Regions from separate parts of the Rhizobium sp. WCS2018Hpa-16 genome, predicted to be linked through region 2. Evidence: predicted binding sites of a transcription regulator. Region 2 holds the regulator's gene; each other region holds the start of a gene.
What was found. Region 2 encodes LexA, which represses DNA repair genes until DNA is damaged. Its sites were predicted from a motif close to TGTTCNNNNTGTGTTCNG; they were not measured.
Positions count from the first base shown of each region.

Region 1: the regulator LexA is predicted to act here: its motif matches at 2,571-2,588, upstream of recA (recombinase RecA).
Region 3: the regulator LexA is predicted to act here: its motif matches at 3,146-3,163, upstream of RQI55_RS02475 (ATP-dependent helicase).

Region 1 covers NZ_JAVTIX010000001.1:820,007-824,722, forward strand. Annotated here, with positions in the region: gene RQI55_RS04120 (outer membrane protein) at 1-192, opposite strand, end outside; gene RQI55_RS04125 (pseudouridine-5'-phosphate glycosidase) at 577-1,500, opposite strand; gene RQI55_RS04130 (carbohydrate kinase family protein) at 1,531-2,469, opposite strand; gene recA (recombinase RecA) at 2,717-3,805, shown strand; gene alaS (alanine--tRNA ligase) at 3,997-4,716, shown strand, end outside.
Region 2 covers NZ_JAVTIX010000001.1:978,765-983,480, reverse strand. Annotated here, with positions in the region: gene pdhA (pyruvate dehydrogenase (acetyl-transferring) E1 component subunit alpha) at 1-113, opposite strand, end outside; gene RQI55_RS04955 (septum formation initiator family protein) at 267-584, opposite strand; gene eno (phosphopyruvate hydratase) at 733-2,007, opposite strand; gene kdsA (3-deoxy-8-phosphooctulonate synthase) at 2,231-3,079, opposite strand; gene lexA (transcriptional repressor LexA) at 3,323-4,045, shown strand; gene RQI55_RS04935 (glutathione S-transferase family protein) at 4,393-4,716, shown strand, end outside.
Region 3 covers NZ_JAVTIX010000001.1:513,335-518,050, reverse strand. Annotated here, with positions in the region: gene RQI55_RS02485 (efflux RND transporter permease subunit) at 1-1,764, opposite strand, end outside; gene RQI55_RS02480 (efflux RND transporter periplasmic adaptor subunit) at 1,761-2,915, opposite strand; gene RQI55_RS02475 (ATP-dependent helicase) at 3,205-4,716, shown strand, end outside.

The sequences.
Region 1 (4,716 bases), 160 kb from region 2:
GCCCTGTGAAAGTGTGCCTTCCATCCAGCCATACCCGCCATGGATACCTGCATAACCGCCAGCCCACGAGAACTCAGAGGTTTCAACAGCTGTCGGCGCAGATGGAACTTCATTCACGGCATCAGCCGCGATAGCGCTGCTGCCCCAGACTGCGGCAATCGTTGTAGTTGCAAAAATAAAGCTTCTGAACATATGCGTCTCCACTCGCTTTGATAGGTATCGGCATAATCAGCGTCGCGTCGCGCGTATGTGGTAAAAAAGACACAGAACTCGCTATGTGCAGTGGAGGAAAATATTCGATAAATATAATTTATATCGAAGGCGCTAGTATTCCTGGCTTATTGCAAATTATAAATGTATCATTAAGTAAAAAAATTACACTATTTGCACCCGCATCCACCGCGAATACAACCATGTGTTTGTTCGCAGCTGCGTAACTCTGACGCGGAAATTCGCCTTCCAGAAAGCGAATCGCTCATTCAAACGTTGCATGCAGCTAAGGCTACCCCGCAAAATTTATTATCCTGCGGGGTCAGTGTCGCGCAAATGCGACGGGCTTTCTTAATCGCCAAGCGCTCAGATAAGCGCGACGGCGATCTCTGCGGCCAGACGGGCATTGTTGCGCACCAGTGCGATATTGGTGTCCAGGCTGCGGCCTTCGGTGATCTCGAAAATTTTCGAAAGCAGATAAGGCGTAACGGACTTTCCAGCGATCTCGTCTTCCTCTGCGTGGGAAAGGGCGCGGGTGATGTAGATCTCCATCTCCTCGCGGGAAATTTCGTCCTCTTCCGGCACGGGGTTCGCAACCAGCATGCCACCATCGATGCCAAGCTGTTCGCGCGTTGTCTGGAAATTGGCGATTGCAGCGGGACTGTTCAGCGAGAGCGGGCTTTTAAGGCCAGACGCCCTCGACCAGAATGCCGGAAACTCCGTCGATCCGAAGGTCACGACAGGAACGCCATTCGTTTCCAACACCTCAAGCGTCTTTGGAATGTCGAGGATTGCCTTGGCGCCCGCGCAAACAACGATAACGCCGGTTCTTGCCAGTTCGGTCAGATCAGCGGAGATATCGAAGCTTGTCTCAGCACCGCGATGTACGCCGCCAATGCCGCCTGTTGCGAAGACCTTGATGCCTGCGTGTTCAGCGGCAATCATGGTGGCGGCAACTGTCGTCGCGCCTGTGCGACGCTCGGCAATGGCGAAAGCGATATCAGCACGCGATACTTTCATCGCATCTGTTGTCTTTGCGAGCGCTTCGAGCTCTTCTTTTTCAAGCCCGATGTGCAAGGTGCCGTGAATGACGGCGATGGTTGCCGGAATGGCGCCCTGATCGCGGATGATCTGTTCCACGCTTTCAGCCATCTGGATATTGCCGGGGTAGGGCATGCCGTGGGTGATGATGGTTGATTCGAGGGCGACGATGGGCGCGCCGCGCTGCTTGGCGGCGGCGACCTCAGTCGAATAAGCGATGGGCAAAAGCGGGGGAATGGATTTTGTCATTGGTTCTTCCGATCTATTTCAGCGGTCTGTTCATACCATTTCAGCCGGTGGCACAAGGGCCAGCATGGCATCGAGCGTGTTCTGGTTTAATTCCGGGGGTGTTGCGCTAGGGGATTGCACGGTGATGGCCGCAGCCGCAGCACCCCAGCGCAGCGCCTGTGATGGTGGGTGCCCCTGCCTGATGGCGGCTAGATAACCCGAGGCCATCGCATCTCCCGCACCGGTGACATCTCGTACTGAGGTAATAAGAGGTGGGTGCAGAATGGCCGTTTCCCAATCGTTGAAACCCACGACGTGCCGCGCACCGCTGGTGATGACGCCGCCGCGAAGGCCGAGCGATTTCAAAAGTTCCGGCCATTCTCGCACGTCGTCCACATCAGCGCCGGTCAATGCCCGCGCCTCTGCCTCGTTCATAAAGAGAATGTCGATATCGGCCAAAGCGGGCTTCAGCTTCACAACCTTCGCAGGCGATATGGCGATGGCCGCGAGTGGCTTCTCGCAGGCGCGCGCAGCAACGCTCAAAGCCAGCAAAGTGGCTTCCGGCAGGTTGGCATCGCAAAGAACCGCATCGCTTGCCATGATGGCCTCGCGCACGGCGCGCACCCGCAGGCGTCGCGGGGTGAAAAGCGTGTAGAGCTCCATATCTGCGATGGCGATGACAAGATTTCCATCGCGTTCAAGGATGGCCGTGTAGCTAGGGGTGCTGCGATCAAGGAATGTGAACGGGGTATCTTCGACGCCAGCGTCTCTCGCCGCCGCGGCGACTGTCTCTCCATTCGCATCGCCACCCCGCGGCGCCATGATCCTGACCTGGAACCCGAGACGCGACAGGTTGCGGGCTGCATTGAAACCGCCGCCGCCAGCCTCCTCCATCCATGCGCCGGGATTGCTGGCTCCGACCACGGTTTCCGTCTGGATCATCCCTCGACGGTCAATATGTGCGCCGCCGAGAACGAGTAATTTATTCACTGCCGTTTTTCCCCATGTCAGCCGTCAAATGCATATCGATTCGGTTTTTGAGAGCCTTAGAAACCACGATGCAAGGTAATGTTTTTCCACAGCTTGAAAACAAAAACAAATGTAGAACAAAGGACTTATCCATATTTGATTTCAATATGATGATGCCCCATTGCGGGATGAGAACAAATAAAGTACAAAACGGCCATCGAGAGCTTCATTGCCTGTGCGGCTTCAATAACCTAAAGGTGGTTTCCAGATGGCACAAAATTCTTTGCGTCTTGTAGAGGACAAAGCAGTGGATAAAAGCAAGGCACTGGAGGCGGCGCTTTCCCAGATCGAACGTTCGTTCGGCAAGGGATCGATTATGAAGCTCGGTTCCAATGAAAGTATCGTCGAGGTCGAGACCGTTTCCACAGGTTCGCTCAGCCTTGATGTGGCGCTCGGTATTGGTGGTCTGCCCAAGGGCCGTATCATCGAGATTTACGGACCTGAAAGCTCGGGTAAGACGACGCTCGCTTTGCAGACAATTGCAGAAGCGCAGAAAAAGGGCGGAATTTGCGCCTTTGTGGATGCCGAGCATGCGCTCGATCCAGTCTATGCCCGCAAGCTCGGTGTCGATCTCCACAACTTGCTGATTTCGCAGCCCGATACGGGTGAACAGGCGCTTGAAATTACCGATACGCTGGTGCGTTCCGGCGCGGTCGACGTGCTTGTCATCGACTCCGTTGCTGCGCTGACGCCGCGTGCGGAAATTGAAGGCGAAATGGGCGACAGCCTTCCCGGTCTTCAGGCTCGTTTGATGAGCCAGGCGCTGCGCAAGCTGACCGCCTCGATCTCGAAGTCGAAGACCATGGTCATCTTCATCAACCAGATCCGCATGAAGATCGGTATTTCCTATGGCTCGCCGGAAGTGACCACAGGCGGTAACGCGTTGAAGTTCTACGCATCTGTGCGTCTCGACATTCGTCGCATCGGCGCCGTCAAGGACCGTGAAGAGGTTGTGGGCAACCAGACCCGCGTTAAGGTCGTCAAGAACAAGATGGCACCTCCCTTCAAGCAGGTCGAATTCGACATCATGTATGGCGAAGGCGTATCCAAGACGGGCGAGCTTGTCGATCTGGGTGTGAAGGCTGGTCTGGTCGAAAAGGCCGGTGCATGGTTTTCCTACAAGAGCCAGCGTCTGGGGCAGGGGCGTGAAAACGCAAAGACGTTCCTCAAGGAAAATCCTGCTGTGGCCGAAGAGATCGAACTGGCGCTGCGTCAGAATGCCGGTCTTATCGCTGAAAAGTTCCTCCAGAACGGTGGACCTGAGGCGGATGCGGATGGGGTTGATCCCGACGCATGATGCGCGTTGCCGGACAAAATTTTCGGCAATATTCTGATGTTTGAAGATCAAAGGTCGTGCGATTGTGTCGCGCGGCCTTTATTTGTGCTGTGTCCTTGCCCTGTTTGGCTGGACAGGCCGTGTGGCTGACGATAAAAGCCAGTGTTTTTTATGCTATGGCCGCGGGATCGCGTGGAAATGAAGGACTTCTGATGAGCGGTGTAAATGAAATCCGGTCGACCTTCCTCGACTACTTCAAGAAGAACGGTCACGAGATCGTGCCATCCAGCCCGCTTGTGCCGCGCAATGACCCGACATTGATGTTTACCAATGCGGGCATGGTTCAGTTCAAGAACGTCTTTACCGGATTGGAAAGCCGTCCCTATTCCACAGCGGCATCATCGCAGAAATGCGTTCGCGCCGGCGGCAAGCATAACGATCTTGATAATGTCGGCTACACCGCCCGCCATCACACTTTCTTTGAAATGCTCGGCAACTTCTCCTTTGGTGACTATTTCAAGGAGGAGGCGATTACCCACGCCTGGAACCTGATCACCAAGGAATTCGGGATCGACAAGAACCGTCTGCTGGTCACTGTCTATCATACCGACGACGAAGCCTTTGATCTCTGGAAGAAGATTGCTGGTTTCTCCGATGATCGCATCATCCGCATTCCCACCAGCGATAACTTCTGGGCGATGGGTGATACCGGTCCTTGCGGTCCCTGCTCGGAAATCTTCTATGACCACGGCGATCATATCTGGGGTGGCCCTCCCGGATCTGCCGATGAAGATGGCGATCGCTTCATCGAGATATGGAATCTCGTTTTCATGCAGTATGAGCAGGTCACGAAGGAAGAGCGCATCAGCCTTCCGCGTCCGTCCATCGACACCGGCATGGGCCTGGAGCGTATTTCTGCGCTTCTTCAGGGC
Region 2 (4,716 bases):
TGGAGCTCTTCATCTTTGCCGAACTCCGGCGTGTTCTGGCCGGTAAATTCCTTAGCGGCTGTCTTTGCCGTGGTCTTGCGGCCGGATACGGTCGCGTTTTTTCGCGGTGCCATACATCCCTCCCTGAGTTGCCATTTAGAATGGTTGGATCGGTGCGCACCATATGCAAGAAAACGCGAAGCAGCAATGGCATAAACGCATGGCTCGTATTCGCCCTAAGTGACTGCGAATAAATTAAAAAATGAGATTAACTGAAATTCGGTTAATCAAAAATATGTGTTCATGATGACGATTTCGTCGGCGCGTGACATGTTCAGCTGATAGCGAGAGATCTCATCGATCATGTCGCGCTCGAGCGAGCCATCACTCATCAACTCAACTTGGCGCTCCAGCGCCGTGCGAGCCTTGGTAAGCTTGGCCAGTTCCGCCGAACGGGCGACGCGCTGCTTCTCCAACTGCTCCGCAGCCTTCAGCCCGAAATCACCATGGATGGAATGATACCCGAAATAGGAGAGAAACGCGACCGTGATTGCCGGAACGACAAGACGGCCAAAACGTCTTTTCTTGTGATGCTTGGTCCACATACTCTGAAACAGCCTTCAAACGCGTTACTGAAGGCATCATAGCGACATATGCTTAACCATCCGTTGACCTTAACGCACGCTCCGACCGCAGCGCACAAAAAAGCCCGGCGTTAACCGGGCTTTTCGTCGTGTCATATCGATATCGAAATCAGCCGCGAAGAATGGAGCGACCTGCATAGGCGGCCTGTGGGCCGAGCATTTCTTCGATACGGATCAACTGGTTGTACTTGGCCAGACGGTCAGAGCGCGAAAGCGAGCCTGTCTTGATCTGTCCGCAGTTGGTGGCAACTGAAAGATCGGCAATCGTGGAGTCTTCTGTTTCACCAGAGCGGTGAGACATGACAGCCGTGTAGCCAGCCTTGTGTGCAGTTTCAACAGCATCGAGCGTTTCCGTCAGCGATCCGATCTGGTTGACCTTGACGAGGATCGAATTGGCAACGCCCATCTTGATGCCGTCACGAAGGCGGGCAGAGTTGGTCACGAACAGATCGTCGCCAACCAGCTGAACTTTCTTGCCGATCTTGTCTGTAAGGTACTTCCAGCCGTCCCAATCGTCTTCGGCCATGCCGTCTTCGATCGAGATGATCGGATACTTACCAGCGAGCTCGGCGAGATAATCCGCCATGGCTTCAGGCTCCAGCGTGCGACCTTCGCCTTCCATCACGTATTTGCCGTTCTTGAAGAATTCCGTCGAGGCGCAATCGAGAGCCAGCGCCACGTCTTCGCCTGGCTTGTAACCAGCCTTTTCAACGGACTTCATGATGAAATCGAGTGCTTCCGGCGCGCTCTTCAGGCCCGGCGCAAAGCCGCCTTCGTCGCCCACATTGGTGTTGAAACCCTGCGCAGACAGTTCCTTCTTCAGAACGTGGAAGATTTCAGCGCCGATACGCACCGCGTCACGGATATTTTCCGCGCCGACTGGCATGATCATGAATTCCTGAAAGTCGATTGGGTTATCGGCATGCGCGCCACCATTGATGATATTCATCATAGGAACTGGCAGCAGATGCGCGTTCGGGCCACCAACGTAACGATAGAGTGGCAGGCCCGTGGTTTCAGCAGCAGCCTTAGCAACAGCCAGCGAAACGCCGAGGATGGCATTGGCACCGAGGCGCGATTTGTTCGGAGTACCGTCGAGTTCGATCAGTGTCTGGTCGACATGGATCTGGCTCTCGGCATCGAAACCGCCCAGCGCATCGAAGATTTCCGTGTTGACGGCTTCGACTGCCTTCTCGACGCCCTTACCGAGGTAACGCTTGCCGCCATCGCGCAGCTCTACGGCTTCATGCGCGCCGGTGGATGCGCCCGATGGAACCGCTGCGCGGCCGAAAGAGCCGTCTTCAAGATAGACATCTACCTCAACGGTCGGGTTGCCGCGGCTGTCGAGAATTTCGCGTGCGATAATGTCGGTAATGGCTGTCATGATCTCTCCCTTAGGATTGGAACAGTGTTTTTCAGGTGCATGTCTTAAAGCGCATGAGGGAAGCTGTGAAGAAGTTTCAGATTCCGGCATGCGATAAAAACACGTCGCCAGAGCGGCGAGTCGTTTGGTATTCGTCTTCCGCTGTAGCCGATGCGGAAGAAATTACAATGACAAGCCCCGTCCTGCGCGATGGTTTCCATCGACGCCTCTCGGCGCCGAAATATCAGGCGGATTTGGTGATATTGTCGAAAGCCAGAAGTTTTTCGAGAAGCTTCGGCATATCTTTCAGGTGAACCATGTTGGGGCCATCGGACGGCGCATTATCAGGGTCCTCATGCGTCTCTATGAAAAGACCGGCAACACCAACGGCCACCGCCGCGCGTGCCAATGTTTCCACGAACTCGCGTTGACCACCTGTCGAGCCACCCTGCCCGCCGGGCTGCTGAACGGAATGGGTCGCATCGAATATAACTGGCGCACCGAGCGATGCCATGATTGGCAGTGAGCGCATATCCGACACAAGCGTATTGTAGCCGAAGGATGCACCACGCTCGCACAGCAGCACATTGGAGTTGCCGCTGTCATTTAGCTTGGCCAGCACGTTCTTCATGTCCCAGGGTGCCAGAAACTGGCCCTTCTTGACGTTGATCACTCGGCCGGTCTTTGCAGCAGCCACCAGCAGGTCCGTCTGACGGCTGAGAAATGCCGGAATCTGCAGAATATCTATGACGGGCGCAACAATGGCGCACTGCTCTTCTGTGTGAATATCCGAAAGGACTGGAAAGCCGAACTGCGCCTTCAACTCGGCGAAGACTTCCAGCGCCTTGTCGATGCCGATGCCGCGCTGGCCCGAAAGCGAGGTGCGGTTGGCCTTGTCGTAGGATGATTTGTAAACAAGGCCGATTCCCAGCTTGCCGCAGAGTTCGGCCAGCGTTTCGGCAATCATGAAAGCATGGTCACGGCTTTCCATCTGGCACGGACCGGCAATCAGGGAAAACCGTTCGGTGTTCGAGAAAGAGACCGCAGCAGCGCCCTCGCCGGCAATGACCTTCAGATTGTTCGTCGCACTCATGGTTTTCCCTTGGAACAAATGAAACAGTGCACGGGCATCACGCCCGATCTTGGCAACGCATGTAGCAGTAAGCCGACAGCGAGTCACGGTATAGGAGCGGTATTCGGCGGGATTGTGGGCAACGCTGAAACTCGTTTGTACTTTCACTGAGTTTTAAGGGATTGCAGAACACATATGGAACAGATAGTGTTCGTTCTGTATTTGTTTCCCGAATCTCCGCCTCGAATCGTCAAGGGTCTCTTCATGCTCACGCGCAAACAGCAGGAACTGCTTCTATTCATTCATGAGAGAATGAAAGAGTCCGGCGTGCCACCATCTTTCGATGAAATGAAGGATGCACTGGAGCTTGCATCAAAGTCAGGCATCCATCGGTTGATCACAGCGCTTGAAGAGCGCGGCTTCATTCGCCGGCTACCGAACAGAGCCCGTGCGCTCGAGGTTATCAAGCTTCCCGAATCATATTCGCCCCCGGAAAAGCCACAGCGCGGCTTCACGCCAAGTGTTATTGAGGGCAGTCTCGGCAAAACCGCAGCTGTTGAGCAACGGCCTCAGCCATCATCTTCCAACAGCAGAAATTCTGAATCAGTCAGCGTACCGGTCATGGGACGCATTGCAGCGGGCGTGCCAATCTCCGCCATCCAGAACAACACTCATGATGTGGTCGTGCCGATGGATATGCTGGGTGCGGGTGAGCATTACGCGCTTGAGGTCAAAGGCGATTCGATGATCGAAGCCGGTATTTTTGACGGCGATACCGTCATTATCAAGGATACCAGCACCGCAAATCCCGGTGATATCATCGTGGCTCTGGTGGACGAAGAGGAGGCAACGCTTAAGCGCTTCCGTCGCAACGGCGCGTCTATCGCACTTGAAGCTGCGAACCCTGCTTATGAAACCCGCATATTTGGACCCGACAGGGTCAAGATTCAGGGAAAGCTTGTTGGTCTGATCAGGCGTTATCACTGACCAGCCTGACAGGCTCTTGCCTCGCTTTTCAGGCGCAGTCTTAACTCTGTTGACGCTCGCGGGGCCTCAAGTCACCGCGCGGTGATAGAACTTGTTAGCCGGGTATCGATTCCACTGCGATTCGGTGATTTGGAGTGGATTTTCCGTTATGTCAGCAGATACTTATGGCATGGGAATTTCGCCGTTGCGTTTGTAGCTGGTGCTTGTGAGCCGGCGTGATCGCCACGCTGGTTACGGTCATCAAATAATTTGAATGATGCCATCGCTGTGGATGGCTTTATGCAAGAAATTCTCTCGTTTACTGATAGTTTTCTCTTTTTGATCGCTGCCTTTTAGGAGCGCTGCTCATGTATCAACTTTTCATCGCCAACAAGAATTACTCGTCTTGGTCACTGCGAATCTGGGTGCTGATGCGCACGCTCGGAATTGGATTTTCCGAGCGATTCATGCGTTTCGATGACAAGGACCATGCGTTTTCGGAGTTTTCACCGACATCGAAAGTTCCATGTCTTGTGGATGGCGATCTGACCGTTTGGGAATCGCTCGCCATCACCGAGTATCTTGCGGAAAAGCATGATGGCGTATGGGCAGCGGATGCAAAGGCACGGGCCTGGTCTCGCTCTGCCGCGGCGGAGATGCATGCTGGCTTCTCCACATTGCGCAACAACCAT
Region 3 (4,716 bases), 470 kb from region 2:
CTCGATCCGCTGCAACTGGTCGCGGGTATATTCAAGGCTGACGCCCTGTGGAGCAGTCACGCGCAGCATGACGGAGGAACGGTCCTCGCGCGGCGTCAGCTCGTTCTGCACCATGCCGAAAGCAACCCACGATGCACCCGCGAAGGCAACGGCCACGATGACGACGATCAAAGGATTGTTGAGGCAGGCAGACAAGGTAGTCTTGTAGGTGGACGCAAAAACATTGCCGAACCAGGCCAACGGCCCCGTTGGTTCCTTCATCTCCTGTTTCAACATCCGCGATGCAAGCATCGGGCACAGCGTCAGCGCAACGATGGAGGAAAGACCGACCGCGAAAGCCAGCACGAAACCAAACTCGCGGAACAGACCACCCAATTGACCGGGCAGGAATGACAGGGGAATGAACACGGCAGCCAGTGTTGCCGTGGTGGCGATGACCGCAAAGAACACCTCTTGCGTGCCGAGAACGGCCGCAGCACGCGGTCCCATGCCCTCTGCACGGCGGCGCACAATGTTTTCCAGCACCACGATGGCATCATCCACCACAAGGCCTGTTGCCAGAACAATGGCGAGAAGTGTGAGAATATTGATGGAAAAGCCGACCATATAGATGGCAACGATGGTGCCGATCAGCGCGACGGGCATGGTGATGGCCGGGATCAGCGTTGCGCGCCAATCGCGGAAGAAGAGGTAAAGCACCACGACGACGATGAGCGCGGAAAGGCCAAGCGCAAGCTCCACCTCATGCAGCGCACCTTCGATGAACACGGCGTCATCGCTGGTAATGACGATGCGCGTATTTTCGGGCAGATTGGGCGTCATGGCCTCAACCGCCGCCTTTACGCCGGTCGAAATGCTCAACGTGTTGGATTGGGCCTGACGAATGACGCCAAGGCCCACGCCCTGCACGCCGTTTGAACGCAGCGACGTGGTTTCATCATCCGCGCCCAGCATCACGCTGGCCACATCACGAAGGCGGACACGGTCTCTGACAATAAGATTTTCAAATTCGGCTGGCGTCGTCAGGTTGGCTGTCGCACGCACGACAATATCCTGCGTCGAGCTTTTCAGCGATCCTGCGGGCACATCAAGTGCGGCCGTGCCAAGCGCATTGGACACATCCGTCACTGTCAGGCCACGGCTGGCCAGCGCGCTTTGATCGAGATCGATGCGGAAGACCTTTTCCTGATCGCCGTAAAGCTCCACATCGGCAACGCCATCCACGGCGGCCAGCCGGTCGATGACTTCATCATCAACGAGCTTGGTCAGATCTTCCATGCTGAGGCTGGTGGATGTGACAGCAAGACGCATAATGGGCTGGCTGTCGGAATCCGCCTTGATGATCTGCGGCTCGTCGGCATCATCTGGCATCTGGTTGGCAATGCGGCCAATGGCATCACGCACATCGTTCGAGGCGACTGCAATATCGACACTATCGTTGAATTCCATCGTCACCCGGCTGGTGCCGAATTGCGATGACGAGGAAATGGATTTCACACCACTGACACGCGCAACAGCGCCTTCAATGGTCTGCGTGACCTCCTGGTCGATGGTCTGCGGAGATGCGCCGTCATAGGTCGTTCGCACGGAGATGACCGGGCGGTCGACATCGGGCAATTCGCGCACATCAACGCCAACAAGAGCCGCCAATCCGGCAACCACCAGAAGCGTGTTCACCACGGCGGCCAGAATGGGTCGGCGCACGAAGAGTGCTGTAAACGTCGCCTTGGAATCATTTGCACTGGTCGTGGTCTGGTCTGTCATCGGCTGGCGACCTCCGGTGCTTTCTTCTGTCCAGCCGTTCGCACGGCGCCACCTTCGCGCACGCGCTGCAAGCCTTCCGTCACAATCGGTTCGTCCGGCGCAAGGTCAGCCTTGACCAGCACGGAATCCGGATTGCGCTGAACGACCTGAACGCGAACCTTGTGAGACTTGTCGTCCTTCACGCGCCAGACATAGGAGCCTTCGGCATCCCACTGCACGGCGAGCGGATCGACAGAGGGATAATTTTCGCCGGTGAAGCCCATGGTGACGGCAAAGGACATGCCAGCGCGCAGATCGTCTCTAGCATTCTCGAAAACGGCGCGCACACGCACCGTCCGGCTGGCTTCGTCCACCCGGTTATCGACCGCCTCAACCTTGCCGGAGAATTTCTCACCCGGGCGGGAAATCGATGTCGCCTCCACCGGCATCCCAACCTTGATGGCGGTGGTATAACGCTCCGGCGCCCAGAAGTTCACAAGAATTTTCGAGCGGTCATCAATGCTGACAATGCTGGTCTGCGTCGTTGCGTTATCGCCGATGTTGATCGCAACAATACCGGCGATGCCATCGATGGGCGCCACGATATTGCGCCGTTTCAGATTGAGTTCGGCTGTGCTCAGCGCAAGCTTCGCCGCTTCTTCGGCAATCTGCGCATCCAGCACATCAAGCCGCGCAACCGAGCGCAAATTCGCGTAGGACGTGGACTTCTCGACTGCGCTGCGCAGCGCGACCTGCGCCTTTTCACGCTCGATGACCTGCTCATCATCATCCAGCCGCGCCAGCACATCACCTTTTTTGACGCTTTGTCCCGATGATACCAGAATTTCGGAAATAAGACCCGAAGCCTGCGGCGTGACCACGACTGACTGGATCGCCTCCCCGTTGCCAATTGCATTGAGCCGGTCGTTCACGGTTCCGGACTTGACGGGTGCGAGCGCGACCAGCGTTGCGCTGTTGCCCCTTCCACCGCCCTGCCCGCGCTGCCCACCACCAGCGGCTGCCGTGCCACCGGCCTCTGCAGCAGGCTTTTCCGGGCTTGTAAGTCCAACCTTGGCCAGCAAAACTTTGCCGTCTGGTGAATTATAGGCCCAAAGACAGAACCCCGCCCCCACGACGGCCAGACCGACACCAAGCTGCTTCCAAACCCGCATACACGTCTCCGAATTGATCTCGACTGTCTCCGCATTCCATTTTAGTGCGGACGCCTTGTATTTACAGCAGTATCCTTGCTCACCTTAAACAACGCAACGCACAAATCCGTTTCTTACATAATGGTAATTTACGACGCTTTTAAAAAAGCTCCAGCAACGCTCCAGACGGGTTCGATGCTCGCTCCGGCTGCGTGAAAATGCCCTAAAACAGGCGCTTTGACAGTTGAAACAGGAATAAAAGCAGAACATGGTTCTGGCCTTTCCGCCCCGAATCACTACATTGGGCCGCATGAGCAACAGTTTCGACGATATGCCGTTCTTCGATGAGGAACCTTCCGAGCCACGCCGCCAGCCAGCCGCACCTCCTGCGCCGGGCGGTTTGGGCATCGCGGCGCGTGCCATGGCAGCACGCGATCAGGGCCGCGCTTCGCCCGATTATCTCGCGGGCCTCAACCCGGAACAGCGTGAAGCCGTCGAAACTCTGGAAGGGCCCGTTCTGGTTCTGGCGGGCGCCGGCACCGGCAAGACCCGCGTGCTGACGACGCGCATCGCCCATATTCTGGCAAGTGGCCGCGTCTATCCGAGCCAGATTCTGGCCGTGACCTTCACCAACAAGGCCGCGCGCGAGATGAAGGAACGTATCGGCGTTCTCGTCGGCGGCGCGGTTGAAGGCATGCCGTGGCTCGGTACATTCCACTCCATCGGCGTCAAGCTTCTGCGTCGACATGCTGAAATGATGGGCCTGAAATCCGATTTCACCATTCTCGATACCGACGACGTAGTGCGGCTGTTGAAACAGCTCATTCAGGCCGAAGGTCTTGATGACAAGCGTTGGCCCGCCAAGCAGTTCGCAGGCATGATCGACGGCTGGAAGAACAAGGGCCTGACACCGCCGGATATCCCGGAAGGCGACAGCCGGGCCTTTGCAAACGGCAAGGGCCGCGAACTTTATGCCGCCTATCAGGCACGTCTGAAGACGCTGAATGCCTGCGATTTCGGCGACCTGTTGCTGCACCCCATCACCATTTTCCGCAATCACCCGGATATTCTCAAAGAATACCACAGCAAGTTTCGCTATATTCTGGTGGACGAGTATCAGGATACCAACACCTGCCAATATATGTGGCTGCGGCTTCTGGCACAGCGTCCCAAGGGTGAGCCGCAAAATGTTTGCTGCGTGGGCGATGACGACCAGTCGATCTATGGCTGGCGCGGTGCCGAGGTGGACAATATTCTTCGCTTCGACAAGGATTTCCCCGGCGCGAAGGTCATCAAGCTGGAGCGCAACTACCGCTCCACAGAACACATTCTGGGCGCTGCCGGTCATCTGATTGCGCATAATGAAGGCCGCCTCGGCAAGACTCTGTTTACAGACCGCAGCGAACCCGATGATGAAAAGGTCGTGGTTCACGCGGCCTGGGATTCGGAAGAGGAAGCCCGCGCCGTTGGCGAGGAGATCGAACAGCTCCAGCGCACCAAGCACCCGCTGAACAACATGGCCATTCTGGTGCGCGCATCCTTCCAGATGCGCGAATTCGAAGACCGGTTTGTGACCCTTGGCCTCAACTACCGTGTCATCGGTGGTCCACGCTTTTATGAGCGCCTCGAAATCCGCGATGCGCTGGCCTATTTCCGTCTCGTCTGCCAGTCAGCAGACGATCTGGCTTTCGAGCGCATTATCAACACGCCAAAGCGTGGCCTTGGCGATACGACCGTTCGCAACCTGCATGATTATGCCCGCGCCCGCGACATTCCCATGCTGGCAGCTGCCGCTGACATTATCGAAACGGACGAACTCAAG